One region of the Mesorhizobium sp. M1342 genome, then DNA from elsewhere that is predicted to be linked to it. Evidence: predicted binding sites of a transcription regulator. Region 1 holds the regulator's gene; each other region holds the start of a gene.
What was found. The regulator LexA, encoded in region 1, represses DNA repair genes until DNA is damaged. The targets are predictions, from matches to a motif close to TGTTCNNNNTGTGTTCNG.

Region 2: a site for LexA is predicted at 1,759-1,776, ahead of NKH06_RS24580 (PA0069 family radical SAM protein). Genes of this name have one in related genera too.
Region 3: a site for LexA is predicted at 5,893-5,910, ahead of recA (recombinase RecA). Genes of this name have one in related genera too.
Region 4: a site for LexA is predicted at 2,057-2,074, ahead of dinB (DNA polymerase IV). Genes of this name have one in related genera too.

What each region holds. Positions count from the first base shown of each region.
Region 1 covers NZ_JAMYLI010000019.1:118,028-125,353, forward strand. Annotated here, with positions in the region: gene kynA (tryptophan 2,3-dioxygenase) at 1-31, shown strand, start outside; gene kynU (kynureninase) at 111-1,358, shown strand; gene lexA (transcriptional repressor LexA) at 1,770-2,510, shown strand; gene NKH06_RS20645 (ComEC/Rec2 family competence protein) at 2,504-4,954, opposite strand; gene gltX (glutamate--tRNA ligase) at 5,056-6,489, shown strand; gene gltA (citrate synthase) at 6,675-7,326, shown strand, end outside.
Region 2 covers NZ_JAMYLI010000026.1:65,962-73,287, forward strand. Annotated here, with positions in the region: gene NKH06_RS24565 (GFA family protein) at 1-51, shown strand, start outside; gene NKH06_RS24570 (hypothetical protein) at 59-1,033, opposite strand; gene NKH06_RS24575 (glycosyltransferase) at 1,177-1,701, opposite strand; gene NKH06_RS24580 (PA0069 family radical SAM protein) at 1,851-3,005, shown strand; gene rnhB (ribonuclease HII) at 3,157-3,852, shown strand; gene NKH06_RS24590 (F0F1 ATP synthase subunit B) at 3,987-4,478, opposite strand; gene NKH06_RS24595 (F0F1 ATP synthase subunit B) at 4,489-5,088, opposite strand; gene NKH06_RS24600 (F0F1 ATP synthase subunit C) at 5,152-5,376, opposite strand; gene NKH06_RS24605 (F0F1 ATP synthase subunit A) at 5,462-6,220, opposite strand; gene NKH06_RS24610 (AtpZ/AtpI family protein) at 6,280-6,687, opposite strand; gene NKH06_RS24615 (cell wall hydrolase) at 6,942-7,326, opposite strand, start outside.
Region 3 covers NZ_JAMYLI010000004.1:36,404-43,729, reverse strand. Annotated here, with positions in the region: gene NKH06_RS05035 (NADP-dependent isocitrate dehydrogenase) at 1-536, shown strand, start outside; gene NKH06_RS05030 (glutathione S-transferase family protein) at 547-1,167, shown strand; gene NKH06_RS05025 (demethoxyubiquinone hydroxylase family protein) at 1,183-1,764, shown strand; gene alaS (alanine--tRNA ligase) at 1,771-4,437, opposite strand; gene recA (recombinase RecA) at 4,735-5,835, opposite strand; gene NKH06_RS05010 (carbohydrate kinase family protein) at 6,116-7,060, shown strand; gene NKH06_RS05005 (pseudouridine-5'-phosphate glycosidase) at 7,136-7,326, shown strand, end outside.
Region 4 covers NZ_JAMYLI010000003.1:174,728-182,053, forward strand. Annotated here, with positions in the region: gene NKH06_RS04060 (cupin domain-containing protein) at 1-301, shown strand, start outside; gene NKH06_RS04065 (excalibur calcium-binding domain-containing protein) at 595-765, shown strand; gene dinB (DNA polymerase IV) at 780-2,027, opposite strand; gene NKH06_RS04075 (winged helix-turn-helix transcriptional regulator) at 2,138-2,554, opposite strand; gene NKH06_RS04080 (dihydrofolate reductase family protein) at 2,658-3,257, shown strand; gene NKH06_RS04085 (2OG-Fe(II) oxygenase) at 3,282-4,025, opposite strand; gene NKH06_RS04090 (methylated-DNA--[protein]-cysteine S-methyltransferase) at 4,022-4,576, opposite strand; gene NKH06_RS04095 (hypothetical protein) at 4,680-4,907, opposite strand; gene ada (bifunctional DNA-binding transcriptional regulator/O6-methylguanine-DNA methyltransferase Ada) at 4,920-6,032, opposite strand; gene NKH06_RS04105 (winged helix-turn-helix transcriptional regulator) at 6,096-6,788, opposite strand; gene NKH06_RS04110 (DUF1330 domain-containing protein) at 6,966-7,292, shown strand.

The DNA.
Region 1 (7,326 bases):
GGAGCTGTGGACGGTCCGCACCCGGCTCTGACGTCGAAATGAAAACAGGCACACCGAGGGGACGCGCTGTGGCGGAAAACCCTTCGCGAACAACCGGGGACTGACCGACCATGAGTGGAATTCCTGATCTCGCCGCAGTCGAAGCGATGGATGCCACGGATCCGCTGCGGGCCATGCGCGACCGTTTCATTCTGCCGGAGGGGATGATCTATCTCGACGGCAATTCACTGGGGGCAGCGTCTCATGCCGTTTTCAGCGAGCTGCAGCAGGCGGCGACCCAAGAATGGGCCCAGGATCTCATCCGAGCTTGGAACACGGCCGGATGGTTCGAGATGCCAATCGAACTCGGCGACCAGCTCGGACGCCTGATAGGAGCCGCGGCCGGCCAGACCGTTGTCTGCGACACGACATCGACCAACATCTACAAGGTGCTGCACGCGGCGATGGAGATGCGGCCCGGCCGGTCGGCCATCGTCGCCGAAGGTGACAGTTTTCCCACCGACCTGTACATCGCCGAAGGCGTGGCCTCGACCCGGGATGGCGTCCTGCTGCGCCTCGCGGGTGTCGACGCGCCGACCATCGAAGAGCTGATCGACGAAAACGTCGCGGTGGTGCTGGTCAATCACGTCAATTACAAATCGGGTGAACTGCGCGACATGGCGGCGCTGACGCGCAAAGCTCATGCGGCCGGAGCGCTGATCGTCTGGGATCTTTGCCACACCGCCGGCGCCCTGCCCGTCGAGCTCGATCACGCAAATGCCGATTTCGCCATCGGCTGCACCTACAAGTACCTCAACGGCGGTCCGGGCGCACCGGCCTTCATCTATGCCGCGCAGCGCCACCACGGCGATATCAGCCAGCCGCTCAGCGGCTGGTGGGGCCATGCGCGGCCCTTTGCCTTCGAACGGGGTTATGTTGCCGGCACCGGCATCCGCCGCTTTTTGTGCGGCACTCAGCCGATCCTGTCGATGCGGGCGCTCAAAGGCGCGCTTGCCATCTGGAATGACGTCGACATGGCGGCATTGCGAAAGAAGAGTGTCGCGTTGACAGAACTGTTCATCCAGCTCGTCGAAGCCAGGTGCGGCGCCTACGGTCTCACGCTGGAGACCACCCGCGACGCGACCAGGCGCGGCAGCCAGGTGTCGTTCCTTCACGATCACGGCTATCAAATCATGCGGGCGCTGATCGAGCGCGGCGTCATCGGTGATTTTCGTGCGCCATCGACCATCCGTTTCGGCTTCACGCCGCTCTATGTCGGCTACAAGGATGTGTGGCTGGCGGTTGAGGTGCTGGAGGATATTCTGCGCACGGGCGCATGGAAGGACCGCCGTTTCGCGGTCAAGGAAGCCGTTACCTGACGCAACGATCCCCGCGATCCACCGCCGCCGCCCTCACTGCCTGGCAGATGACGGAGGGCTGAATTTCCAGCCACAAATGCCAACAGACGTTGGCGTTTTGGCTCCGTTTCGTTCACGGCAAACGAACGTCCCGAAGATTGATATCGTCCTTTGTGGAGGTCGATAGACTGATAATGCCAAGCCTTGGGTCGAGGATGAGCCACAGGTCATTAACCATAATAATTTCAATGTGAGCAGGCGCATCGCCGTGCCTAGCGCCTGTTGATCGCGACCCGCTGGCAAGCGCCAAATAATTTCAGCAGCCTTAACAAATTCATTAAACTTTAAACGGTTGCAGAACACAACTGGAACAGATAGGGTTTGTTCTGGGTTTGTTTTTCGATTCTGGTTTCAGGTAACCTGGGGGCCGCCATGCTGACGCGCAAGCAACATGAACTGCTGATGTTCATCCATGAACGCCTGAAGGAGAGCGGCATTCCGCCATCCTTCGACGAGATGAAGGAGGCGCTTGACCTTGCCTCCAAATCCGGGATTCATCGGCTGATCACCGCACTTGAGGAGCGCGGCTTTATTCGCCGGTTGCCCAACCGGGCACGCGCGCTGGAAGTGCTGCGATTGCCGGACTCGATCGCGCCCGGTCTCAACGCGGCAAAGAAGTTTTCGCCAAGCGTCATCCAGGGCAGTCTCGGTCAGGGTGGCGCCCTTGGCCGGCAGATCAAGCCGGCGCCTTCGCGGATGCCCTCGCCCGGCAATGATGACGATGCGGTCTCCGCCGTGTCGATCCCGGTCATGGGCCGTATCGCCGCCGGTGTGCCGATCGATGCCATCCAGCATCAGACGCATTCGATCTCGGTGCCGCCGGACATGATCATGGGCGGCGCCCACTATGCGCTGGAGGTCAAGGGAGACTCGATGATCGAGGCCGGTATCTTCGACGGCGACACCGTCATCATCCGCAATGCCGACACGGCGAGCCCCGGCGAGATCATCGTGGCGCTGGTCGATGAAGAGGAAGCGACGCTGAAGCGGTTCCGCCGCAAGGGCGCTTCGATTGCTCTCGAAGCCGCCAATCCGGCCTATGAAACCCGTATTTTCGGCCCGGACAGGGTCAAGGTGCAAGGCAAGCTCGTCGGCCTGATCCGCCGCTACTGAGGCGGCTGTGGGTTGGCCGCTGGCTTCTCCGGTTTCTTGAAGGGTGCCAGCCCCCTTGCCTCACGAGAGTATTTGCGTTGCGTGTGCCAGGGCCGATATGGGCTGTCCACCGCGAAGCTGATCGTCGCCGGCGTGGTCGCCGATTGGCGATCGAAGAAGACCGCGGCACTGCCTTTGCGAGCCAGTTGCCGCTTGGTGATGACGAGAACCAGCGGATTGTGACAGGCGTCATACGCGGTGGCGTCATTGATGACGATCAGCTCGGCGAAGCCGCAGGCTTTCCAGGCGTCCTTGCGGTCCTCGACATAGGCAATGATCGCACCGGACATGTGCCTGGCCACGCAAACGCCTGAGGAGCAATAGAACGGCGATCCCGGCGGCAGATCAACGGCATCCGCGACATCGAATTGCCCATCGCTGTTGTCGAACACCTCTGGCACGACGATGGTTTCTGATGTCAGGGCGCGTTTCCAGTTGTCGACGGTGAATTCGTTCGGCCGTTCCCGGCTGACGGCAAGCTCGCCGCCACCGATCGGCAACGCCACCAGCCGGGCGTCTTCCGAGATTAGCACATCCGGCGTGCGCGTATCCGAGACGGTCAGCAAGCCTGCCAGCGCGAATGGCAGAGCAGCGAGCCGCAGCCAAGTTGTCGCCATTGTCGCGATGACCAGGGCAATTGCCACCAACAGGACCGACTGCTGCGAAATCAGCCCGACCCCATCGACAGGCGAACGCTCGGAGATCCAGCCTGATATGGCGATCATCATCGTCAGGCCCTTACCCATCAGGTAGAGAGCCGGCCAATCCAATCCGAAAGGCATCAACAGCGCGCTGGCGACGGCCAGGAACATGACGACGGTGACGATCGGCATTACCGCGAGATTGGCAAACAGGCTGAGCGGCGAGACACGCTGAAAATGCCAGATGGCAAACAGCGTCGTCGCGCTTCCCGCGATGATCGAGGTCATGGCAAGGCCGGTTGCCGCCAGCAGGAATTTTCGCGTCAGGAAACCTGGCATGGATCGCTTTGGCGGCGGCGGTCTAGCTTTTCCCGCGCGGTGATCGGCCCAGCCGGCATAGGCGCCGACCAGAGCCGCGGTCGCGGCGAACGACATCTGAAAACTCGGGCCGACCACCTCATGCGGCGACACCACGATGACGGCGATCGCCGAGATCGCCAGATTGCGCATGGTGAGTGCTGCTCGATCGAACAGCACGGCAATCAGCATCACCGCCAGCATGATGAAGCTGCGCTCGGCGGCAACGACGACTCCCGAGATGATGAGATAGGCCGCGATCGAGAACAGTGCGGCGGCGGCGGCATACTTCTTGACCGGGCGACGCGCGGAAAAGTCGGGAAACAAGGCGAAGGCGCCGCGCAGCAAACCCATGATGGTGCCTGCGACCAGAGCCATGTGCAGTCCCGAAATGGAGATGATGTGGTAGATGCCGGTACGTCGCATCGCCTCATTGATGTCATCGGGAATGCCGGCGCGCACGCCGACGATCAGCGCCGCGGCGATCTCGCCTTCGGCGCCGCCGACGCTCGCCCTGATATGGTCGGCGATGCCTTCACGGGCATTTTCCACGCTAGAGGAAATTCGGGCCGGCAGCGGCATGTCGCCGTCATCGTTGACGACAAGCTTTGGATTGCCGAGAAAGAACCCGCTGCCACCGATGCCGGCAAAGTAGCTGTCGAAGGAGAAGTCATAGCTGTCCGGCCGCACCGGCCCGGTCGGCGGCAAGAGCTTGGCATATCCGGTGATGAGGGAGCCAGCGGTCACGTCAGCCGGGATCTTGCGTGCCGAAAGCCGCACCCGTTCCGGCGCATAGCGCAGTTTCGGTCTTGCGGTCGATGTCACGTCGATGGTCAGCCGGATACGGCCGGTTTCCATCCGGTCGAGCGAGACGACGCGGCCGGTGACTTGCGTCGAAATTTCCGAGCCCAACATTTGTGTGCCCGCACGCCACGTCTCGACCTTGGCAGCAAGCAGTCCTAGGGCGCACAAAAGTGCCGCCATGAAACACAGATGGGTCTTTGGCCATGAGCGCGAGACCAGCGCACAGATCCCCGTCAGAATGACAACCGCGACAGGTCTCGCAAAGTCGGGTTCAGCCGTCAGCGAAAAATAGCCGATCGCTCCGATCGCCAGGCAGACCGGCACCAGCAGGAAGGCCACGCCCCGGTCGAGTTCCAGGCTCGCCGCCGTGTTCACGCTGTGGCGCAGGCGAGGCAGTGATGTCAGGCTGATTTGCCGGCGCACGCGAACGATCCTGCCGGTTTCGGCAACAGGAACAGAGGCGGCGACATCCGCTTGTAACGGCGCTTGGCCGGGATCCGGCAGGAGGGGCGACGGCAATGGCAGAGGCGCAAAGAGGGACCGTTCGCTGACGCCGATGGCAGCGTCCTCGCCCTGATCCGAGCCCCAGCCTCGTCCAGCCATCGGGTCTGCCCCTTGCGCCCTCGACACCCTATGCTACATGAACGCCGGGCGCGCGAAAGTCCGCGCAACCGCACCCGCTTCAGATGGTTTCCGAGAGTTCCATGTCCGACAAGGTCGTCACCCGTTTTGCCCCCTCGCCCACCGGCTATCTGCACATAGGCGGCGCGCGCACGGCGCTGTTCAACTGGCTGTATGCAAAGCACACTGGCGGCACGATGCTGCTGCGCATCGAAGACACCGACCGTGAACGCTCCAATGAAGCCGCGACGGCTGCCATCCTCGACGGGCTTTCCTGGCTTGGCCTGAGCTGGGACGGCGAGCCGGTGTCACAGTTCGAGCGTGCGCCGCGCCACCGCGAGGTGGCCGAGGAGCTCGTGCGCATGGGCATGGCCTATTATTGCTATGCCACGCCAGCCGAACTGGAGGCCATGCGCGAGGCTGCCAGAGCCAAGGGGCTGCCGCCCCGCTATGACGGCCGCTGGCGCGACCGCGACCCCTCTGAGGCGCCCGCAGGCGTCAAGGGCGCCATCCGCATCAAGGCGCCGACCGAAGGCGAGACCATCGTCCATGACCGTGTCCAGGGCGAGGTGCGCTTTCCCAACAAAGATCTCGATGACTTCATCATCCTGCGTTCTGACGGCAATCCCACTTACATGCATGCCGTCGTCGTCGATGATCATGATATGGGCGTCACCCATATCATTCGCGGCGACGATCATCTGACCAATGCCGCTCGCCAGACCGTGATCTACAACGCCATGGGCTGGGACGTGCCGTCCATGTCGCATATCCCCCTGATCCACGGCGCCGATGGCGCCAAGCTGTCGAAGCGGCACGGCGCGCTTGGCGTCGAGGCCTATCGCGCCATGGGCTACCTGCCGGAGGCGCTGCTCAACTACCTGGCGCGCCTTGGCTGGAGCCATGGCGACGACGAGATCATGTCGATCAAGGATATGATCTCGTGGTTCGACATCGGCGATGTCAACAAGGGCGCGGCGCGCTTCGACTTCGCCAAGCTGGAGGCGATCAACGGCGCGCATATGCGCCGCATGAGCGATGCCGAACTGTTCGACATCTTCATCGCCACCCTGCCCTATCTCGAAGGTGGCCCGGCGATCGCCGCGCGCCTGAACGACAGCACCAAGGCGCAGTTGCTGGCAGCGCTTCCGGGCCTGAAGGAGCGCGCCAAGACACTGGTCGAGCTCGTCGATGGCGCGGCCTTCCTGTTCGCCACGCGCCCCCTGCCGATCGACGACAAGGCGGCCCTTCTGCTTACCGACGATGCCCGCAAGATCCTGCGCAGTGCTCACGAAGCTTTGAACGGGCTTGCGGGTGATGCGGGTGACTGGACAGCCGCCTCGGCGGAGGCGGCGATCCGCGAGGTGGCAGCGGCCGGCAGTCACAAGCTCGGCGCGGTGGCCCAGCCTTTGCGCGCTGCGTTGACCGGCAAAAGCACCTCGCCGGGCGTGTTCGATGTGCTCGCCGTGCTCGGCCGCGAGGAAAGCCTGGCGCGCATCTCAGATCAAATCGATTAGGAGCAAACTGGCCCAAGAAGATTGGCATTGAAAGGCGGGTTTCGCAGTGCAACATTAGGCCTTGGCCCAATCTGGCACGCACCTCCTGAGATGCGGTGGCGAATACGCGCATTGCGGTGATTTTCGACGTGTCGCTCTGCAGAATTTTGCCTTTGCCGGCATGAGGAAACAAGAAGGAGTTTGCAATGACCGAAGCTGCGAAAAAAATGGATTTGGGCGGCAAGACCCAGGAGGCCACGGCAACGCTTGCATTCGCCGGCAAGACCCATGAATTCAAGGTGCGAAGTGGTTCGGTCGGGCCTGATGTCATCGATATCGCCTCGCTCTACTCAACCACCGGCGCCTTCACTTACGATCCCGGCTTCACCTCGACGGCAAGCTGCGAGTCCGAAATCACCTTCATCGACGGCGACGCCGGCATCCTCCTGCACCGCGGCTATCCGATCGACCAGTTGGCCGAACATGGCGATTTCCTCGAGGTCTGCTATCTCCTGCTCTACGGTGAATTGCCGACCAAGGCGCAGAAGGACGACTTCGACTATCGCGTGACGCGCCACACCATGGTGCATGAGCAGATGTCGCGCTTTTTCACCGGCTTCCGCCGCGACGCGCATCCGATGGCGGTGATGTGCGGCGTGGTCGGCGCGCTGTCGGCCTTCTACCACGACTCCACCGACATCTCCGACCCCTACCAGCGCATGGTTGCCTCCATGCGGCTGATCGCCAAGATGCCGACGATCGCGGCGATGGCCTACAAATACCACATCGGCCAGCCGTTCATTTACCCGAAGAACGAGCTCAACTTCGCCGCCAACTTCCTGCACATGTGCTTTGCCG
Region 2 (7,326 bases), on a different contig from region 1:
CAAGCCAGGCGCCGCGCTCACTGGACGCCTGTCGAGATGAGCTTCGGATAGGCAGCTCTCAGCGGATGACCGGCTCGCCATGAAACCGTCGGCGCGACGGCGGCGATACGCCGAAGCCGACTTCCATCATCAGTCGCGGCGTGCGTGCCGGCACGGTGCCCATATGAAAGCCAAAGGGGTCCTCGACGAAGCCGAGACCGGCCTCGCCGGTCAGCGTCACCGGGCTCTGCTCGCCATAGACATCCAGAACCTGTTGCGCGGGATGGCCGACCAGAAGGGTAAGCTGATGCTTGAGGCTGCGGCGCTTGTGGCTGCCCCTGACATAGACATGCGGACCGGTGTCGGCGTCGACCGGCTTGAGGTAGAAGAAGAATTTCAGCATGCGCCAGTCGTCGAGGTCAAAATGATACTTGCCGAGCGAGGCGAGGTTCTTGTCGGCATCCGAAGCGGCACCTGTGGGAAAACTCCACCAGACCCGCGTCGTGATCAGTTTCGCCTGGCCGCCGAGATAGTGCGCGGCAATATCCAGAAGCAGCGGATCGCGCTGGATGGCAAGCGCCGCCGGGCAGTCGAGGATGCGCTCGAAAAAATGCCCGCTAAGCAGCGAGCGGCCAAGGCGTTTCTCGGCCTCGGCATGTTCCCCCGGCATGAATTCGAGACGGCGGTCGAAATTGCCGAAGCAAGGCGTGCGCCCGGCGAAGTCGGCGATCTCTTCATGGATATCAGGCGGCAGGACCAGGCCTGAGAACAGCCCGTCGGAGCGCAACGCATCGACGACCGCTCCCCGTTCGACACCGGCAAACATCGTATCCCCGGCATTGGCGACCGGGCGGGCGCGCTTTGCGCCGAGCCAATGCATGCGGCGTCCGGGCATGGTGCGCGCCAACACGAACATCGGCAGCCAGGCAGGGTTCTCACGCAGGTCCGTCAGATAGGTTGGAATACGCACGGCGATGCGCCGCAGCAGGCTGCCGTTGCGCGCAATGGCCTCGAGACTGGCCGCGCCGGATGTGTCGGGGGTTGAAAGCTTCATTGGGTCCTCGGCTATGAGAGCACCACCGATGCCGCATCGGTGCTCGCCTCTCGGCATGACCCAAACCCAATTCCCGCTTGAACGGAAGCTAACCCCGCGTCAAATTTTGTGCAATGCACAATGACCTGAGCAACTGCAAAAAATCACGTCGAGGGGCGGCGCTCCTGCTTGGCCGGCGCCATCCAGATTTCGGCGTCGAGCCGCTTCGTCGCGAGGCCGCGGGCGATGGCCTCGGCACTGCCGGCGCTCTTTGCCGCGGCCGCCGCCTGACGCTTGCTGATCAGCAATCCGTCGGCCAAGGCGCGGTTTCCCGAAAAGACCCGGGCCAGGAATGGCGTGCGACTGGCTCGCGTGCGCGAAAACCGTGCCGCCATGGTCTGCCTGGCCGTATGGGCGACAACTTCATCGATCCAGCCCTCCACCAGCCGCGCGCCCGGCTCCAGGAGCAGCAACCAATCCCCCTTGGCCTGGCGGATGCCGGCAGCGACACCGCCCGTCACGTACTGACAGCCGGCATGCTCGGCCACATGATGCGTCTGGTCGGTAGAGCCTGTGTCGCAGACGATGACTTCACGCACCACGCCTTCGACCGCGCCGCCAATCAGCGAGGCGAGCGTGCGGGCGAGGCCCTCCTCGTCGTTGCGGGTTTCGATGAGAACACTGAGCATCCTTAGCCGAATAGCGGAAAGCGTCCGGCAGCGCCAGTTTTGCATCGCACCATAGAAAGTTCTTGCTTTGTTCTTATCAACGAAATAGGAATAATTTCATGAGCAGAGCGATTCGACACAACATGGACAGTCCCTGGGAGCGGGCGAAAATGGAACAGATCGTGCGCGCCGACATTGCAGCTTTCGGAGCAGGAAGAGCCGAGATGGCCAACGCGATGGTCGAGCAGAGCGGCATGCGTGTCCGCCCGGACCGCAACCGCGGCAGGTCAGCGGGTATCAATCCGTCCGGCCGGTTCGAGCCGGTCAGCCGGCACGTGTTCGACGATGGCTGGAATTCGCTGGAGGAACTGCCGCCCTTCAAGACCGAAGTGCAGGTCGAGAAGCCGCGCACAATCATCACCCGCAACGAATCGCCCGACATTTCCTTCGACCGTTCCATCAACCCCTATCGCGGCTGCGAGCATGGCTGCGTCTATTGCTTTGCCCGCCCGACGCACGCGTTCATGGGCCTGTCGCCGGGTCTGGATTTCGAATCGAAGTTGTTCGCCAAGCCTGATGCGGCGCGCTTGCTTGACAAGGAGCTTTCGAAAGACAGCTACCAGCCGCGCACCATCGCCATCGGCACCAACACCGACCCCTACCAGCCGATCGAGAAGCAATACCGGATCATGCGCGAAATTCTCGAAGTGCTGGAAGCGCGCGGCCATCCAGTCGGCATCGTGACAAAGTCCGCTCTGGTGACGCGCGATATCGATATCCTGTCACGCATGGCCGAACGCGGGCTCGCCAAGGTGGCGCTGTCGGTGACGACGCTCGACCGTATGCTGGCGCGCACCATGGAGCCGCGCGCGTCGACACCGACCAAGCGGCTGGAAGCGATCCGGCAGCTTTCCGATGCCGGCATTCCGGCGTCGGTCATGGTGGCTCCTATCATTCCGGGCCTGACCGATCCGGAGATGGAACGCATCCTCGATTCCGCACGTGCGGCCGGCGCGCGCGAAGCGGGCTACGTGATCCTGCGCCTGCCGCTGGAGGTCAGCCCGATCTTCAAGGATTGGCTGCTGCGCCATTATCCCGACCGCTACCGCCATGTGATGTCGCTGGTCCGCTCGATGCGCGACGGCAAGGACTACGATTCGGAATGGGGCAAGCGCATGAAGGGCGCCGGTCCCTACGCCTGGCAGATCGGCCGGCGCTTCGAGATCACAGCCAAGCGGCTCGGCCTCAATGCCGAACGGCGCACGTTGCGAACCGACCAGTTCGTTGCCGCCGGAAAAGACCAGGTGCAGCTGACGCTGCTTTGAGAGACAATTCGTCGCGATGGTTTGATCCGTCGCGGCACCAGAATCCCGTCCGGCCTGCCCCGGCCTGCAGACGGTGCCCTCCCGGTCCGGCGCCCCACCCGACCCGGAGGGACTTGCGGAGAATCAGAGCCGATGCGAACCTCGCCGCAACATGGCTCGCGCGCGTTCTGATTCTCCGCCTCTCTTTGAGATCATCGAGAAGCCTGACTTCTCCTTCGAGACGAAGGCGATGGCGGAGGGCCTGTGGCCGGTCGCCGGGATGGACGAGGCCGGCCGTGGCCCCCTGGCCGGGCCGGTGGTCGCCGCGGCCGTGGTGCTCGATCCCGCCAACATTCCCGACGGCCTCGACGATTCCAAACGCCTCAGCCATTTGCAGCGTGAAGCCTTGTTCCTGCGAATTCTCGGCTCTGCGCAGGCGGTCTCAATGGCCTCCATCAGCGCCGAGGGCATCGACGGCAGCAACATCCTCAAGGCAAGCTTGGAAGCCATGCGCCGCGCCCTGGTAGGGCTGTCGGTCCGACCGAAGCTTGCCCTTGCCGATGGACGCGACGTGCCGCCGGGCCTGCCTTGCGCGGGGCGCGCGCTGATCAAGGGCGACCAGCGTTCGCAATCGATCGCTGCCGCCTCGATCGTCGCCAAGGTGATGCGGGACCGCATGATGTGCGGATGCGGCAACCACCACGACCGCTACGGGTTCGAAGTCCATATGGGCTACGCCACGCTTCGCCATCGCACCGCGATCGAAGCGCATGGCCCGGTGGCGCGGCTGCATCGCGTATCGTTTTCGCCGTTCAGGCTGGGTGGCGCTGAAGTGGTTGAAGAAGAGAGCTTTGCTGGGCTGGATTGAACAACGGCGGCGGCGACAAGCCAATCTCCCCCTTGTTGTGGGGAGATTGGCCGCTTCGGCGTCTCACGCACTCTCCAAGCAAAAAAGCCGCCAGGTTGCCCGGGCGGCTTTAATTGTATGGGGGCTGTGAGGGCTCAGTTCAGCTTCGACTTCACGTCCGCGAGCGATGCCTTGAACAGATCGGCACCGGCCTTGGCGTCGATCTTGCCGGCAAGCAGCGCGCGCGCTGCCTCTACGGCGATGTCGACGGCGCTGGCGCGGACTTCGCTGATGGCGTCACGCTCGGCCTGGCCGATCTTCTGCTCGGCAAGCGCGGTGCGCCTGACAACATAGTCCTCGGTCTTCTTGTGCGCTTCGGCGGCAAGCAAGTCGGCTTCGCGCTTGGCGGCGGCGACGATGTCGGCGGCCTCCTGCTCGGCTTCCTTGCGCTTGCGCTGATACTGGCCAAGCAGTTGCTGAGCCTCCTCGCGCAGCCGGCGTGCTTCGTCGAGCTCGTTGCTGATCCTGGCGGCGCGGGCGTCGAGCGCCTTGGCGATCAGGCGAGGCACCTTGATGTAGACGGCAATGCCCAGAAAGATGACCAGGGCAACCGTGGCCCAGAGCGTCGCGAGAGATGTGGCTTCCATGATGCGCTCCTCACCGGGCCACGGATTTGACCGCGGCCGCGATCTCTGCCTTGCTGGCCTTGCCGCCGACCAGGGCTTCGACAATCGCCGAAGCGGTGTCCTCGGCGATGCTGCCGACTTCCTTCATGGCATTAGCCTTGATGGAAGAAATGCGGGCCTCGGCTTCGCCAAGCTTGGCGTCGAGCGCGGCCTCGACCTTCTTGCGAGCGGTGTCGGCCTCGGCCTTGGCCGCGTCATTGGCCTGCTGGCCGATCGCGTTGGCCTTGGTCTTGGCTTCCGCCAGTTCCTGCTCGTAGGCAGCAACGGCAGCGTCGGCCTCGCCCTTCAACTTGGCCGCCTGGTCAAGGTCCTGCGTGATGCGATCGTTGCGGACATCGATGATACCGCCGACGCGCGGCATCACCACCCGCTTCAGGAAGAGATAGAACAGCCCGAAGGTGATCGCCAGCCACAGAAGCTGCGACGGGAACGTCGCCGGATCGAATGGCGGAAACGTGCCATGCGCTTCAGCAGGCACGCTGGTGCTGGAATGCGTGCCGCCTTCCGTCGCAGCGTGGCTGGTATCGGCTGATGGCGCGGACTCTTGCGCAAAGGCAGATGTCACGAACATGGACTATCCCCGAAATTCAGGCCCGCCGCTCGCGCGGCCGGCCTGTCCAATCTTCCCGAGTGCTCAGCCGAACAGGGCCAGAAGCGCGATGAGAAGCGAGAAGATGCCCAGAGCTTCGGTCACGGCGAAGCCGAAGATCAGGCGGCCGAACTGGCCATCGGCAGCCGACGGGTTGCGCAGTGCGCCCGCCAGGTAGCTGCCGAAGATGTTGCCAAGGCCAATGCCCGCGCCACCCATGCCCAGGCAAGCGATGCCGGCGCCGATGTACTTTGCTGCTTCTGCGTCCATTTGTTCAACTCCTTTGGATCTAAAATTCCGTTGCGATTCCATCCGGCGCCAATGTTGGAAATTCCTGGGCCGGAAACTTTTGGACCTAGTGCCCGGGGTGCAGGGCGTCGTTGAGATACATGCAGGTCAACACGGCAAAGACGTAGGCCTGCAGGAAGGCGACCAGCAGTTCCAGTGCCGTCAGCGCCACCGCCATCGCCAGAGGCAGGATAGAGCCGGCGACGCCGACCGCGCCGAGCGCGCTCAGGCTGACCACGAAGCCGGAGAACACCTTCAGCGTGATGTGGCCGGCGAGCATGTTGGCGAACAGACGAACCGAGAGGCTGACCGGGCGCGACACGAAGGAGATCACTTCGATCAGCACCACCAGTGGCAGCAGGAAGACCGGCACGCCATGCGGCACGAACAGTTTCAGGAAGCCAAAACCATGCTTCATGAAGCCGTAGACGACCACGGTTGCGATCACCAGCACGGCAAGGCCGAAGGTGACGATGATGTGGCTGGTGACGGTGAAGAAATACGGGAACAGGCCAAGCAGATTGGCGACGAGCACGAACATGAACAGCGAGAACACGAGAGGGAAGAACTTCATGCCTTGCGTGCCGGCGGCATCGCGCAACATGTTGCCGACGAACTCGTAGGCCATCTCGGAGACCGACTGAAGCCGCCCGGGAACCAGGCTGCGGCTCGACGTCGTGAGAAACAGGAATCCAGCCGCGACGATCACGGTTGCGACCATGAACAGCGCCGAATTGGTGAAAGACAGGTCATAGCCGCCGATGTCGATCGGAATCAGCTTGTTGATATGGAACTGGTGGATCGGATCGACCTTGTCAGCTGCCACGTTCAAACCCCGTCAATGCCGCGTACGGCCTCGTTACCATTACCGCACATGAAGCGCGGTCATTTCTTGTCGTCTTGGTCACGGCGCGATTTATCGCCCTGTCCAAATTCTGCCACAACGCCGGCGGAACGCATCACATTGAGCACTCCGGCGCCAAAACCAAGCAGCAGAAACACGATCAGACCCCATGGCGATGTCCCCGCCAGACGGTCGATGATCCAGCCGATGCCGGCACCCACCACCACCCCGGCGATAAACTCGCTGGAGAGTTTGAGCGCCTGACCATAACCGGCCACACTGCCCGCTTTCGCGTCGTCTTTCCCCTCGAGCCGGCCCGGCCGCCTTGTCGCAAGCGAAGCTTCAAGGTCACGGCGGCGGCGCTCAAGATCGTCGTCGCGGATATCGGGTTCATGCTGATTGCCGCGGCCGGTTTTTCCGGTTCCGTCTGGCCCATTCTTGTCGGCCATCGCAACCCCCCTGCCCGGTCAGACCGTCACCGTCCGTCCGCTTCTAAAGTCGCCGGCAACATAGTTAGAGGGTTTGCGCCCGTCAAGCCACGGGCGGAAGTTCATTGCCATGTATTTTAGGCAATAAAATCAATCAATTAGAAAGGTGCGACATCGTGCCCGCCATGATGACGAGGATGCATGGCGCGAATCCCCTGCGCAATGGCTCTTCGATAGGCTGCGCGCCACATCAAAGATCAGCGGCTGCTCTGCACTCAGCTCCAGCCGCCGCCATAGGTCCGATAGAAGATATGCAGGCCGATCTTGGTCATCTTCTGCATTGTGCGCGCCCAGCCGGGATGGACATATTGGGCATAGTAGTGGGTCGACGATCCGACCTCCGGGATGAAGATCTTGCCGGCAGTGACGGCCATGGCGATCTCCTGGGCGGTCTTGTAGGCGGCTGGGCTATCGATGCGCTTCTTCCTGCCGTCGCAGGCGAAGGAGAACTGGCAGCGGTTGAACCAGCTGTCGTTCTGGTAGACGACGCCGCAGATCGAATTCGGATAGGTCGGATTGCGGACGCGGTTGAGGATGACCTGGGCGACGGCGGCCTGGCCGCGCACGGATTCGCTCCTCGCCTCGAAATAGATGCCGTTG
Region 3 (7,326 bases), on a different contig from region 1:
AGGAGGTCTACGAGGCTGAATTCGAGGCCGAGTTCAAGTCGAAGAAGCTGTGGTACGAGCACCGCCTGATCGACGACATGGTGGCCTCCGCCCTGAAATGGTCAGGCGGCTATGTCTGGGCCTGCAAGAACTATGACGGTGACGTGCAGTCCGACACCGTTGCGCAGGGTTTTGGGTCGCTCGGCCTGATGACCTCAGTGCTGATGACACCGGACGGCAAGACGGTGGAAGCGGAAGCCGCGCACGGCACCGTCACCCGCCATTATCGCCAGCACCAGAAGGGCGAGGAAACCTCGACCAATTCGATCGCCTCGATCTTCGCCTGGACGCGCGGCCTCGCGCACCGCGCCAAGCTCGACGACAATGCCGACCTGAAGCGTTTTGCCGACACGCTGGAAAGGGTCTGCATCCAGACGGTGGAGTCCGGTTTCATGACCAAGGACCTGTCGCTGCTGATCGGTCCCGACCAGCCATGGCTTTCGACCACCGGCTTCCTCGACAAGATCGACGAGAACCTGCAGAAGGCGATGGCGTAAGCTAGGGCCTATGGCCAAGCCGGTCGTCTACGGGGCGGATTACAGCGTCTATGTGCGCATCGTCCGCCTTGCGCTCGAGGAAAAAGCCCTCGACTACGAGCTTGTGCCGGTCGATGTCTTCGCCACTGGCGGCATTCCCGCCTGGTATTTCGAGCACCATCCGTTCGGCCGCATCCCGGCGTTCGAGCATGACGGGTTTCGGCTCTTCGAGACGAGCGCGATTGCCAGATATGTCGACGAAGTATTCGACGGGCCGAGCCTTCAGCCGACGGAGGCTCGCGGCCGCGCACGGATGAACCAGATCATCGGCATGCTCGACGCCTACGCCTACAGGTCGATGGTCTGGGATGTCGCCGTCGAGCGGCTGGAGAAGGATGCGCCCGACGAGACCCTGATCGCCAATGGCATTTCGCAGGCGAGCAAAGCGCTGCAGACGCTCTCTTCGCTGAAAGCGCCGGGCTCGTGGTTGCTGGGCGATCGGCTGACACTGGCCGACCTGCATGCAGCACCGATCATCGGCTATTTCGTCAAGGCCGCCGAGGGGCAAAAGCTGCTGGCCGAGTTTGCCGAGATCCAGGCCTGGTGGGATCGCGTTGCAAAGCTCCCACGCTTTGCCAACCGGCTGACATAAGGCTTGGGCGCGTCCATGGATGATCTTTCTCACCAGGACGCACTCACGGTCGCCAGAATAGTCCGAGTGAACCACGCCGGCGAGTTCGGGGCGATCCGAATCTATTCGGCGCAGATTCTTGTCGCCAAGCGCTTTTGGCCAGATTGCGTGCCGTCCTTGTCGGAGATGCTTGGGCACGAGCGCAATCACTGTGCCGCCTTCCGTGCCGCCATGCCGTTGCGGCAGTCGCGACCGTGCCGGGTGATGCAATTCTGGAGCTGGGGCGGCTGGCTGCTGGGTTTTCTGACCGCCCTGCTCGGACCGCAAGGCATCTGGGCCTGCACCGCAGCGGTCGAAGCGGCGGTGCATCGCCATCTCGACGATCAGCTGTTTTTCCTCGCCGAACGCGATGGCGAACTGCACGGCATCATCCTAGCGATCCGCGAGGAAGAGCTTGCCCATCTCCATCACGCCGAGGAGCAGCTGAAATCGCCTGGACCGCTGCTCAACCTTTTGCGGTCGACGATCTCGGTCGCCACGGACAGCCTGATCTGGCTGTCCACCTGGGGCGATTCCAGCAGAATGACGCATGCGCTGAAAGCGGCAAAGCGTCCCTGATGAACGCTAGGCTGCTTCCAGCGCAGCCCTTACCGCGGCGATCGCGTCGGCCGCTTTGGAAGCATCGGGGCCACCGGCTTGTGCCATGTCGGGCCGACCGCCGCCGCCCTGCCCGCCCAATGCGGCGGAGGCCACGCGCACCAGATCGACGGCGCTGAAGCGGCCGATGAGGTCGTCGGTGACGGCCACCACGACGCTTGCCTTGTTGTCTTCGCCGGCGCCGACGAAGACGACGACGCCGGAGCCGAGCGAGCTCTTGCCGGCATCGGCCAGCGGCTTCAAATCCTTCGGCGAGACACCGGAGACCGTCTTGCCGAGGAAGCCGACACCGGCGACCGTCTCATTGGCGGCTGGAGCATCGGCTGACGATCCCCCGCCCAGCGCCAGCTTCTTGCGCGCCTCGGTCAATTCCTTCTCGAGCTTCTTGCGCTCTTCGAGCAGCGTCTCGACGCGCGCCGGCACATCGGCCGGCGAAATCTTGAGCACGGCCGCCGTCGCCTTCAAACGCCGGTCCTGCTCGTCGAGATGTTTGCGCGCGGCTTCGCCGGTCAGCGCCTCGATGCGGCGCACGCCGGCGGCGACCGCGCTGTCCGACACGACACGCACCAGGCCGATATCGCCGGTCGCCCGGACATGCGTGCCACCGCAGAGCTCGACCGAATAGGGCCGGTTGGCCTTGGCGCCATGCACGCCGGTGCCCATCGACACGACGCGCACTTCGTCGCCATATTTCTCGCCGAACAGCGCCATGGCGCCTTCGGCAATGGCATCGTCGACCGACATCAGGCGCGTGGACACCGGGCCGTTCTGGACGACGATCTCGTTGGCCATGCGCTCGACCTCTTCGAGGTCTTCCGGTGAAATGGGCTTGTTGTGCGAAATGTCGAAGCGCAGACGCTCCGGCGCCACCAGCGAGCCCTTCTGCGCGACATGGCTGCCCAGCACCTCGCGCAGAGCCTCATGGATCAAATGCGTCGCGGAATGGTTGGCGCGCAACCTGGAGCGGCGCGCATGATCTACCTTCAGTTCGACGGCGGCGCCCGTCTTGACCGTGCCGCTGGCAACCTTGCCGATATGCACGAACAGCCCGTCGGCCTTCTTCTGCGTGTCGGAAACCTCGATCGAGAACCCTTCGCCGGAGATGACACCGGTGTCACCCATCTGGCCGCCGGACTCGGCATAGAACGGCGTCTGGTTGACGACGATCGCCACCGCGTCGCCCTTGCCGGCGCTGTCGACGGTCTTGCCGTCCCTGACCAGCGCCTGGATGATGCCTTCGGCAGCTTCAGTCTCATATCCGAGGAACTCGGTGGCGCCGGCCTTCTCGCGCACGGAGAACCAGATGGTCTCGGTCGCCGCGTCGCCGGACCCGGCCCAGTGCTTGCGCGCCTCGGCCTTCTGCTGCTCCATCGCATTGGTGAAGCCGGCAAGATCGACCGAGATGCTGCGCTGGCGCAGCGCGTCCTGTGTCAAATCGAGCGGGAAGCCATAGGTGTCGTAGAGCTTGAAGGCCGTCTCGCCATCCAGCATGTCGCCGGCATGAAGCGTTTCGGTCGCCTCCGAAAGCAGGCCGAGGCCGCGCACCAGCGTCTTGCGAAACCTGGTCTCCTCGAGCTTCAGCGTCTCGGTGATCAACTGTTCGCCGCGCAGCAGTTCCGGATAGGCCTGACCCATTTCGCGCACCAGCGCCGGCACCAGCTTCCACATCAGCGGTTCGTTGGCACCGAGCAACTGCGCATGACGCATGGCGCGGCGCATGATGCGGCGCAGGACATAGCCACGGCCTTCGTTCGAAGGCAGCACGCCATCGGCGACCAGGAAGGAGGACGAGCGCAGATGATCGGCAATGACCCGGTAGGACGCGACAGTCTCCTTGTCGGGACCATGCCCGATCGCGGACGAGGCCGCGTCGATCAGGTGACGGAACAGATCGGTCTCGAAGACGCTTTCCACCCCTTGCAGGATGGACGCCATGCGCTCCAGGCCCATGCCGGTGTCGATCGAGGGGCGCGGCAGGTCGATCCGCTCCTCCTTCGTCACCTGTTCATACTGCATGAACACCAGGTTCCAGAATTCCAGGAAACGGTCGCCATCCTCCTCCGGGCTGCCGGGAGGGCCGCCCCAGATGTGTTCGCCGCGGTCGATGAAGATCTCCGAACACGGACCGCACGGGCCGGTGTCGCCCATCGCCCAGAAATTGTCCGATGTCGCGATGCGAATGATGCGGTCGTCGGAAAACCCGGCGATCTTCTTCCAGAAACCGGCCGCCTCGTCGTCCGTATGATAGACGGTGACCAGCAGCTTGTCCTTGTTCAGCCCGAACTCCCTGGTGATCAGGTTCCAGGCAAGCTCGATGGCGCGCTCCTTGAAGTAGTCGCCAAAGGAAAAATTGCCGAGCATCTCGAAGAAGGTCAGATGGCGCGCGGTGTAGCCGACATTGTCGAGGTCGTTGTGCTTGCCGCCGGCGCGCACGCTCTTCTGGGCGGTCGAAGCGCGCGAATAGGGCCGCTTCTCCAAACCGGTGAAGACATTCTTGAACTGCACCATGCCGGCGTTGGTGAACATCAGTGTCGGATCGTTGCGCGGCACCAGCGGGCTCGACGCGACGATCTCGTGACCCTCCTTGCGGAAGTAGTCGAGAAATGTCGACCGGATCTCGTTCACGCCACTCATGAATGCTGCCTTTTCGGAAGAGCCGCCGGCAAACCGGCGGAAATGGGCTCTGCGTTTTTAGAAGATTAGGACTTGGCCTTTTAGCCGCCGCGCCTCACCCTGTCCAGAAACACGGAATTGGTCCAATCCACGGCCTTTGCGGCCATTCGAACCGGGCCTGTTTTCGCCGCCAAACGCAAAACCGCCGGCACTGGGCCGGCGGTTTCGAAACGCAATAACGCGGAACTCAATTACATAAGCCTGAGATAATAGAACGCGATTATGGCCGAACTCCGGCCGGCATCGCGCACGAAGCTGTTACATGGCGCCGGATTCTTCCTCGAAACCGTCGTCTTCGCCGCGCTCAGGGCCGCCATTCTCGAGGAATTTCTCGGCGATCAGCCCGGCATTCTGCCTGATCGACAACTCGATCTCGCGTGCCGTGTCGGGATTGTCACGCAGGAACAGCTTGGCATTTTCGCGGCCCTGGCCGAGACGCTGCGAATTATAAGAAAACCAGGCGCCAGACTTCTCGACAATACCGGCCTTGACCCCGAGATCGACCAGTTCGCCGGTTTTGGACACGCCCTCACCAAACATGATGTCGAATTCGACCACCTTGAAGGGCGGCGCCAGCTTGTTCTTGACCACCTTGACGCGGGTCTGGTTGCCGACAACCTCGTCGCGGTCCTTGATCGAGCCGATGCGGCGGATGTCAAGACGCACCGAAGCGTAGAATTTCAGCGCGTTGCCGCCCGTCGTGGTCTCGGGCGAACCAAACATGACGCCGATCTTCATGCGGATCTGGTTGATGAAGATGACCATGGTGTTGGAGCGCGAGATCGACGCGGTCAGCTTGCGCAGCGCCTGGCTCATCAAGCGGGCCTGCAGGCCGGGCAGCGAATCGCCCATCTCACCTTCAATTTCGGCGCGTGGCGTCAGCGCCGCGACCGAATCGACCACCAGCACGTCGATGGCGCCGGAGCGCACCAGCGTGTCGCAGATTTCCAGCGCCTGCTCACCGGTGTCGGGCTGCGAGATCAGGAGGTTTTCGAGATCAACGCCAAGCTTGCGGGCATAGACCGGATCGAGCGCATGCTCGGCATCGACGAAGGCGCAGATGCCGCCCTTCTTCTGGGCTTCCGCAACGGTGTGCAGCGCCAACGTCGTCTTGCCCGAGCTTTCCGGCCCGTAGATCTCGATGATGCGGCCGCGCGGCAAGCCACCAACACCAAGCGCGATGTCTAGGCCAAGCGAGCCGGTCGGCACCGTTTCGATCTCGACGACCTGATCGTTGGCGCCGAGCCGCATGATCGAGCCCTTGCCGAAAGCCCGCTCGATCTGCGACAGCGCCGCATCCAGAGCCTTTGATTTGTCCACTGCCTTGTCCTCTACCAGCCGCAAAGAATTCTGAGCCATGATACATCACCCCTTGGTCGTCAATGAAGGCCGGACAATCCGTAATCCCTGCCTATTTGTACCTTTTTTGTTCTCATTTGGCAAGAGGGGTCAAATATCTGAAAAACAAACAATATCCGGATTTGTTCTTTTTTTGTCCAAGGATTCGATCAGGGATGCACCACACGTTGGGCCAGACGGCTCGGTTGTTTCGATCTGCCGAATCGCCGCCTTGCATGCGAAGCTCCGTTGCACAGCCTAGCGCTTGTGCGGCTGGAATAACAAAGGTCATATCGCCGGCATGCTGAAATCCGCGAAAATACTGGCCGTAGGCGGCGCCCATATCGACCGGCGCGGCCAGGTGTCCGGCGCTTACGTGCCGGCTGCCTCCAATCCCGGCACGATGCGCGAGGATGTCGGCGGCGGGGTCTTCAACGCTTTGCGCAGTGCGGTGCGGCGCGGCGTCTCCGCGTCGCTCATATCGGTTCGCGGCGGCGATGCCGCTGCCGACACCGTTTCGCGAGCCATTGCCGAGGCAGGCATTACCGACCTGTCGGCGGTCTTCCTCGACCGCACGACACCGAGCTACACGGCGCTGATCGACAGCGAAGGCGAGCTGATCGTCGGCTTTGCCGACATGGCGCTCTATGATTTGGCGTTTCCCAAGCAGATCAGGCGCTCCAAGGTGCGGGAGGTGATCGCTGCCGCCGATGCGATCCTGTGCGACGCCAACCTGCCCTCTTCGGCGCTGGAACGGCTGGTCGCGCTCGCCACGGGCAAGCCGGTTTTCGCCATTGCAATTTCGCCTGCCAAGGTAACGCGGCTGATACCGGTGCTGAAGGAGCTCTCGCTCGTCTTCATGAACCGGCGCGAGGCCATGGTGCTGGCCGGCGTCGCCGCGACTGCCACGGAGCGCGAGGTCGTCGACGGGTTGCGATGCAGCGGCCTCGTCAGCGGCGTGGTGACGGCGGGCAGCGAGCCCATGCTGGGCTTCGATGAAGCCGGCGCCTTCTCGATCCTGCCGCCGCCGCCAAGAAAGGTCGCTGACGTCACCGGGGCCGGCGATGCCCTGGCGGGCGCAACGGTCGCTGCTTTGCTGCGCGGACTGCCCCTGCGGTCAGCACTGCGCGAAGGCATTGCCGGGGCGACGCTTGCCATCGAAAGCGCCAACGCCGTTCCGGAGTTCACCGCGGCTGATTTCACTGAGGCATTGGCTCTTGTGCCGGATGCCAGGGAAGTGGCATGAGACCGGCAAATTCATAGTGCCACGATGTTGCCTGATGTCCCGACGGACGCGCTGCATTCCGGATTGGAGACCCTGATGACCCCTGAGACCGCCCGCCCCTTCATCGACATCCACGCGCCGGTGGCGCAGGCCCTGGCTGCCGGGCGGCCGGTGGTGGCGCTGGAAAGCACCATCATCACCCATGGCATGCCCTACCCCGACAATGGCGCCATGGCGGCCGATGTCGAAAAGATCATCACCGACGGCGGCGCCGTGCCGGCGACCAT
Region 4 (7,326 bases), on a different contig from region 1:
CCATATGCTGGAAGAAGAGCATGCGCTGATCCTGGAAGGGCAAGTGACGCTGCTGCTTGGCGAGGAGCGCTATGAGATGAAAGCCGGCGACTATGTCTGCTTTCCGGCCGGCCTGGCGGTTGGACATTCCTTCCTCAACAGCGGTACGGGACCGTGCCGCTATCTGATGATCGGCGAGAAAAACCCCAACGAGGTCTGCGTCTATCCCGATTCCAACAAGATGGCGGTCGACGCCTTGCGCCGGCGCGACGGCATTTTCGATATGGCCGGGGTTAGGCGGTATTGGGATGGCGAAGCGTAGAACTGAAAGTGTCGATATCCGACTCAAATAGCCGCGCTCTGAACGCGAGAACCGTTCGGAGATAGGCGTTGTTGCCACCCTACCTGGGTGACGCTAGTCTGGTTCGGGCACTTCAACGGGGGAGTTGGCGGGGATGCTCCTGCCATTCTTGCGATGGCCTTCACGCTATCACCGCCGCCTTGGCAGGCTGAGATGGGTGGCTTTGTTCGCGCCGTTCATTCTGTTGTCGGGCTATATCGTCTATGGCTTCGTCGGCATTCGGTTTGATACGCCTCTCTCGGTGCTGAGGCACCTTGCCGCGTTCCCACTGCACGGCCGCCCGCAGGGGCGAACCTGGCTATTGGCCGACTCACGATGCCGACCATGACGGCATAGCCTGCGAGCCCTGGCACGGGGCAAGCCGACGACACGGGGCAAGCTCCACTGGCGTTCGGGTCCATCGTTACTCGCGTACCGGCCCATAGCCTTTGCCTTGGCTTCACAGCTCCTTCTCCGCCAGTTCCCTGAATTCATCCGGCACCGAGCGCGCCGCTTCCAGTGCCACCGTGCCGTAGCCGACCGCCTGTTTGCCGAAGCGTTCGCGGATCTTGTCGATGGCGCGGTCGGCGTCGAAGCGTGCCAGGCCTTTCCTGGTGCCGGGCCGGCGTTTCTCGTCGGCGAGGCCGAGCGGCAGTTCGAGTTGCAGCTCGAAGCTTTCCTCGAGGTGCGAGACCGAGATCGCCAGCAGCGAGATCGTTTTGTCATGCGGGTGGTCGGCGAGCACGCCGCGCACCAGGTCGCCGGCGATCTCGGCCAGGATGGTTGTCGCCGAGATCGGCTGGTCAAGCGTGATCGATCGTGTGACTGCGCTGAGATCGGCAAAGCGCACACGCACGGTCACCGTGCGGCCGGGCCGTGCCTTGGCGCGCAGGCGGCTCGCGACGCGGTCGGCCAGATGCAGCAGAGTGGGCACGATGACCCGTGCTACGGCAGGCCTCTCTCCGAGTGCCGATTGTGCGCCGGCGGAATGCGCGCGGCGCTTCGTCTCCAGTTTGCGCGGGTCACGGTTCCAGAACAATGCGGCCAGCTTTTCGCCGGCGGCCGGACCGAGCAGCCGCGTCAGCGCGCCGCGATGTGTCCTCGCCAGCTGGCCGATGGTCTCGATGCCGATTTCCGCCAGCCGCGCTTTGGTCGCCGGGCCGACGCCCCACATCAGCCCCACCGGCAGATCGTGCAGGAAGGCGAGTTCGCTACCGGGGTCGACCACCACCAGCCCGTCGGGCTTGGCGACCTGCGAGGCGATCTTGGCCAGATGCTTGGTGCGCGCCACGCCGATCGAGATCGGCAGGCCGAGTTCGGCGCGTACCCGGCTGCGGATCGTCGTGGCGATCTCCTGTGGGGAGCCGAACAGATGCGTGCAGCCGGCAACATCGGCAAAGGCCTCGTCGATGGAGATGCGCTCGACCAATGGCGTAAAATCGTCGAGCACCTTGATCGCCGCGTCGCCCAGCCGCTGGTAATGGCTGAACTTGCCGCCGACGAAGATCAAATGCGGGCAGAGTTCGCGCGCCTTGCGTCCTGGCATGCCGCCACGCACGCCGAAGGCGCGCGCCTCATAGGAAGCGGCGAGCACGACGCCGCCGCCCACCGCGATCGGCTTGCCGCGCAGCGACGGATCGAGCAACTGCTCGACCGAGGCGTAGAAAGCGTCGAGATCGGCATGCAGGATGGTGGCTGTCGTTTCCATCGACCGCACATCCGCAGTTGCTGATAGGTTGGAACAAATAAAGAACAAAGGTGGATCGTTGTCAAGCGAAGGGCGCAACAGCCATGCCGGTTCGGCCTGAACGCAACCGCCTAGACAATATGCTCCGCTCGCAGCGCCGCTTTCATCCTTTCCAGCGCCGCTTCGCCGCCTGCCGCCAGTTCGTCGGCAATCCTGGCCAGCTTATCGTCGGCCTTGCGGTGCTTGCTGCCCCAGGCGCCGAGCGTCGCCAGCACCGGCAAGAGGTCGATGCCTGCCTCGGTCAGCCGGTAGACCGTTCTCAAGCCATGCGTCGGGTCGTCGCTTCTGGTGAGGATGCCTTCCTTCTGGAGCGTTTGCAGTCGCTCGGCCAGCGTGCGCGAGGAGATGCCTTCGTCGGATTGCAGGAATTCGCGAAAGTGCCTTTTGCCGGCGAAGGCCATGTCGCGGATGATGAGCAGCGTCCAGCGGTCGCCGATCAGTTCGAGCGACAAGTTGATCGGGCAGCCGGATTTTTCGCGCGTCGACATCTATGGTTCCATTTTTAAATCACTTTACTATTGACATCGTTTTGGCCTTGCGTCAACGGTTCCAAATGTAAACTGTATTGCGATGGCCATGAGGAGAATGACGGTGAAAAAGCTGGTCCTGCAGATGCAGATGTCGGTCGACGGCTTTGTCGGCGCCAATGAGGACCATTCCTGGCAGCTCTGGGAGTGGGGTGACGAGAGCGCCTGGGACGGTGCGCTGAAGCAGGACTTCAACGCCGTCTTCGCAGGCGTCGATACCATCCTGCTCAGCCGCAAGATGGCACAGGAGGGCTATCTCACCCATTGGGGCAATGCGGCGAAGAAGTTTCCGCGCGATCCGTTCTACGCCTTTGCGCAGCGCATCGTCGACTCCCGCAAGGTGGTGCTCAGCAACAAGCTCAAGCAATCGGCCTCGGAGCCGGCTTGGGAGCGCACCAGTGTGGCCAGCGGCGACCTGCCGCGCGAAGTCAATGCGCTGAAAGCGGGCGAGGGCGGCGACGTGGCGGTGTTCGGCGGCGCCGGTTTCGCGTCGGCGCTGATTGCGGCCGGGCTGGTCGACGAGTTCCAGCTTTTCATCAACCCGGCGGTGCTGGGAGCGGGCCGCCGGATTTTTGATCAGGGCGGTTTTAGGAACCTGCGGCTGCTCGGCTCGAAGGCCTATGCCTGTGGCATGGTGGTCAGCCGCTATGCGCCGGCGCGGTGAGGGGGACCTCCATCTTCTCCCTGCTCACTTCGCATCGTGAAAAATGATCCCGACCGTGTGGCGCATGCCTGAGCGCAGCCGGCTGACGCCATGGCGCAGGTTGACCCGGTAGTTGCCTTTGGTGCCCTGCACCGGCCGGTTGTGGACGGCGAAGACAACGGCGTCGCCCTGGCGCAGCGGCACCACTTCGACCCGGCTCTGCATGCGCGGGCGCTGCTCGGTCAGCGCGAACTCGCCGCCGCTGAAATCCTGGCCCGGTTCGGAGAGCAGGATCGCCACCTGCAGCGGAAAGGCGAGGTCGCCATAGAGATCCTGGTGCAGGCAGTTGAAGTCGCCAGGCACATATTGCAGCAGCAGCGGCGTCGGCCGTGTCTGGCCGGCGGCATGGCACTGATCGAGAAACGCGGCATGCGTCGCGGGATAACGCATGGCCTGCCCCATGCGCTCGTTCCACCGATTGGCGACCTCGGCCAGCCTGGGATAGAGCGCGCTGCGCAGGCCACCCAGGAGGTCGGGCAAGGGATAGCGGAAATAGCGGAACTCGCCCTTGCCGAAGCCATGCCTGGCCATATGAATGTGGCTGCGGAAATGCTCTTCGTTGGGATAGAGGCCGGCGATCTGCCGGCATTCTTCGGGCGAGAGCAATTTCTCGATCACCGCGCAGCCGAAGCCGTCGAGTTCGGCAGCAAGGGCGGGCCAGTCGTAATCGGCGATGCGCGTCTCGGCGGCTTCGATCACCGATCTGGCAATTTTGGCATGGGCATTCATATCGTAGCCTCCTTGTCGAGCAGGGCGCGTTTGCGTTCGACACCCCAGCGGTAACCGGCCAGTGAGCCGTCGGCGCGGACGACACGGTGGCAGGGAATGCCCAGCGCGATTGCGTTGGCCGCACAGGCCGTCGCCACGGCGCGGGCGCCGTTCGGCTGGCCGAGACGCCGGGCGACCGCGGTGTAGGTGATGGTGGCGCCGCACGGGATGCTGCGCAGCACATCCCAAACCTGTTGCTGGAATGGCGTGCCGTGGCGCATGTCGAGCGGCAGGTCGAGGCCGACGCCGGGCATTTGGATGAAGCGCGCGATTGTCGCGAGATCGTCGCGCAGTGCGGCCTCGTCCTCGGCCAGTATCTTGTCGGGGAAGCAATGGCCAAGGTCCCGCTCCAGCGCGTCGGCGTCCGAGCCGATCAGGATGGCGCAGACGCCGATCTGGCTGCGCGCTGCCAGGACGTCGCCGATTGCGGATTCACCGATGGCGTAGCTTATGGTGTCGAAGGCATTGGGGACGCTCGCCGGCGGCGCCATTTGGGTTTGCATGAGGTTCATTGCGTTTACTCCTTTGTCTGTGCGTGAACCCTATAGGGACGGCTTCTCGCGCTCACTCCGGTGCTTGCTTTCAAATTCGAATTTCGAAGGTAGGTGAACCGTTCTACGCGACACGAGTAACAGCGACCTCGCCGAGCAAAAACACCTCACCCGTCAACAACCGCAGCTCGATCTCGCCGGCCGCGGTGCGGCTCCATTCGGCTCTGCCGTGATCGACCATCTCGCCAATGGCCGCCATCACCAGTAACTTAGAGCCTTCGGCGCGCCGGCTGCCGGCAGCTTGGGTCCGGCTGGTCGCATCGGTGGTGGGAGACCTTGCCATCGCGCGCATTGCCGGTCCTGGTCAGGCCCGAATTGACCGGTTGGCATTGTCGGACGCCGCCTCACGCTCCAGCAGTGCGCGCTTGCGCTCAACGCCCCAGGCGTAACCGGACAGGGCGCCATCCTTGCGGATCACGCGATGGCAGGGGATGGCGACGGCATGATTGTTGGCGGCGCAAGCGGCGGCGATGGCGCGGGTTGCCGTCGGCGCGCCGATGCGCTGCGCGATCTCGGCATAGGAAACCGTGCGGCCGACCGGGATGTCTTGTAAAGCCTGCCAGACACGCTGCTGGAAGGCGGTGCCGCGCACGTCGAGCGGCAAATCGAGACCGAGCGCCGGAACCTCGACGAAACCGACGACGCGGGCGACCAGCGCCTCATAGTCACGGTCGCCGCCGATCAGCCGCGCGTTGGGGAAACGGTCCTGCAGGTCACGCACCAGCGCGTCGGGATCGTCGCCGAGCAGGATCGAGGCGACGCCTTTTTGGCTCGAGGCGACCAGGATGGTACCGAGCGAGGACTCGCCAACGGCAAAGCGGATTTCTTCATGGGCGCCGCCGGCCCGATAGCGCGTCGGCGTCATGCCGAGCATGCCGGTCGATTTCTCATAGAAACGCCCGCTCGAATTGAAGCCGGCATCGTAGATCGCCGTCGTCACGCTGGCGCCCTCTTCCAGGCCACGGCGGAGCCTGGCGGCGCGGTGCGCGGCGGCATACTCCTTCGGCGTCAGCCCGGTGACGGCCTTGAAGATGCGGTGGAAATAGCCGGCGCTGAGGCCGGCGGCGTCCGCCAATTCAGCGAGCGACGGTTCTTCCTCGCTCTGCTCGATCCTGCGGCAGGCGTCGGCGACCATCGCGGCGTTGCCGGCCTCGAGCGATGGGCCATCCGGATTGCAGCGCCGGCACGGGCGAAAGCCGGTCGCCCTGGCCTGATCCAGCGTGCCGTGCAACTGCACATTCCTGGGGTTGGCGCGCCGCGACGGGCAGGAAGGCCGGCAATAGACACCGGTTGTCGCCACCGAATACCAGAACTCGCCGTCGGCCGATTTGTCGCGCGCGACGATGCGCGCCCAGCGCGGATCGTCGGCAACCGGCAGCGGCGTGGATTTGAGATTCTTGGCCAGGGTGACGAACATGGCCGCATTGAAGCCGCCAAAAGCCGGCCTCGCCACCCGTTTCCTGCCAAGAGCCCCACTCTCCTAAGCCGCGCGTTTGGGCTCCACCGCGAACGGGCTGAGCCCGAGCCAGGTCTGCATCTTCCTGCCAATGGCCTGGTCGCCGGTCAGGGCAACCTTGGCGCCGGCCTTCTCGACGGTCAGCAGTCCCATCCAGATCGCCGTCATGGTGTGCAGATCGGTCGAGACGTAAAGGTCGACGTCGAAGCCCGGATCGTACCAGCACAGATCGACCTCGCCGTGCTTCTCGACGATCAGCCACCACGACCGTTTGGACGCCGGTAGGTCCTGATACAGAAATTGTATCACCGTGCGGCCCTCGGGCAGCGGCGAGGGATTCAAATTGCGCCGCATGTCCCACATCAGCAACGACGGATCGAGGTTTTTCAGCGACAGCCGGGACTCGACCCATTTCTGTCCCCAGAAGCCCATCGCCTCGACGACGGGACGCAAATCCCGGCCGGCTTCCGTCAGCCGATATTCGAAGATGCCTCTCTCGCCCGGCACTTCCTTGCGCTCGATGATCCCCGCCAGTTCGAGCTCCTTCAGCCGTTGCGACAGAAGGGTCGGCGACATTTTCGGCACGCCGCGGCGCAGGTCGTTGAAGCGGGTCGAGCCCGCCACCAGCTCGCGCAGCAGCACCATCGTCCAGCGGGTGCAGAGCACCTCGGCTGCCATCGATAGCGGGCAGAATTGCTTGTATCCGTGCTGGGTCATGATTGGCGCCTCTCCCTCGAAACCAGGGCCGAATATTAGGCCTTCATGAATGAGCCGGCCAGTACGGAAACTGTACTACCCCAGTACAGATCGCGGACTGGTTGGCGAGGGCCCTGTCATGCGAGCCCTTTGGCCGGTGCACGGGACACCCCTTGCGCCGCAACCAGGAGACTATCCATGACCGCATACGTTATCGCAGACATCAAGATAAACGACCCGCAATGGGTGCCGGCCTACGCAGCATCGGTGCATGACCTCGTCCACAAGCATGGCGGCAGATATCTGTCGCGCAGCGGCAATGTGAAAACGCTCGAAGGCAAGCCGCTCGACACCACGCTGATCGCCCTGATGGCGTTCCCCTCGGAAGCGGCGGCCCGCGCCTTCACCAACGATCCGGCCTATGCGCCCTTCGTTTCGGCCCGTCAGGGCGGCAGCGACAGCCGTTTCCAGATGATCGACAACACCGATCTGGCCGGAACGATCCCCTACCTGCCGAAGGGATGACCATTCCTGGCATCGTTTTCGGGATCTCCAAGCA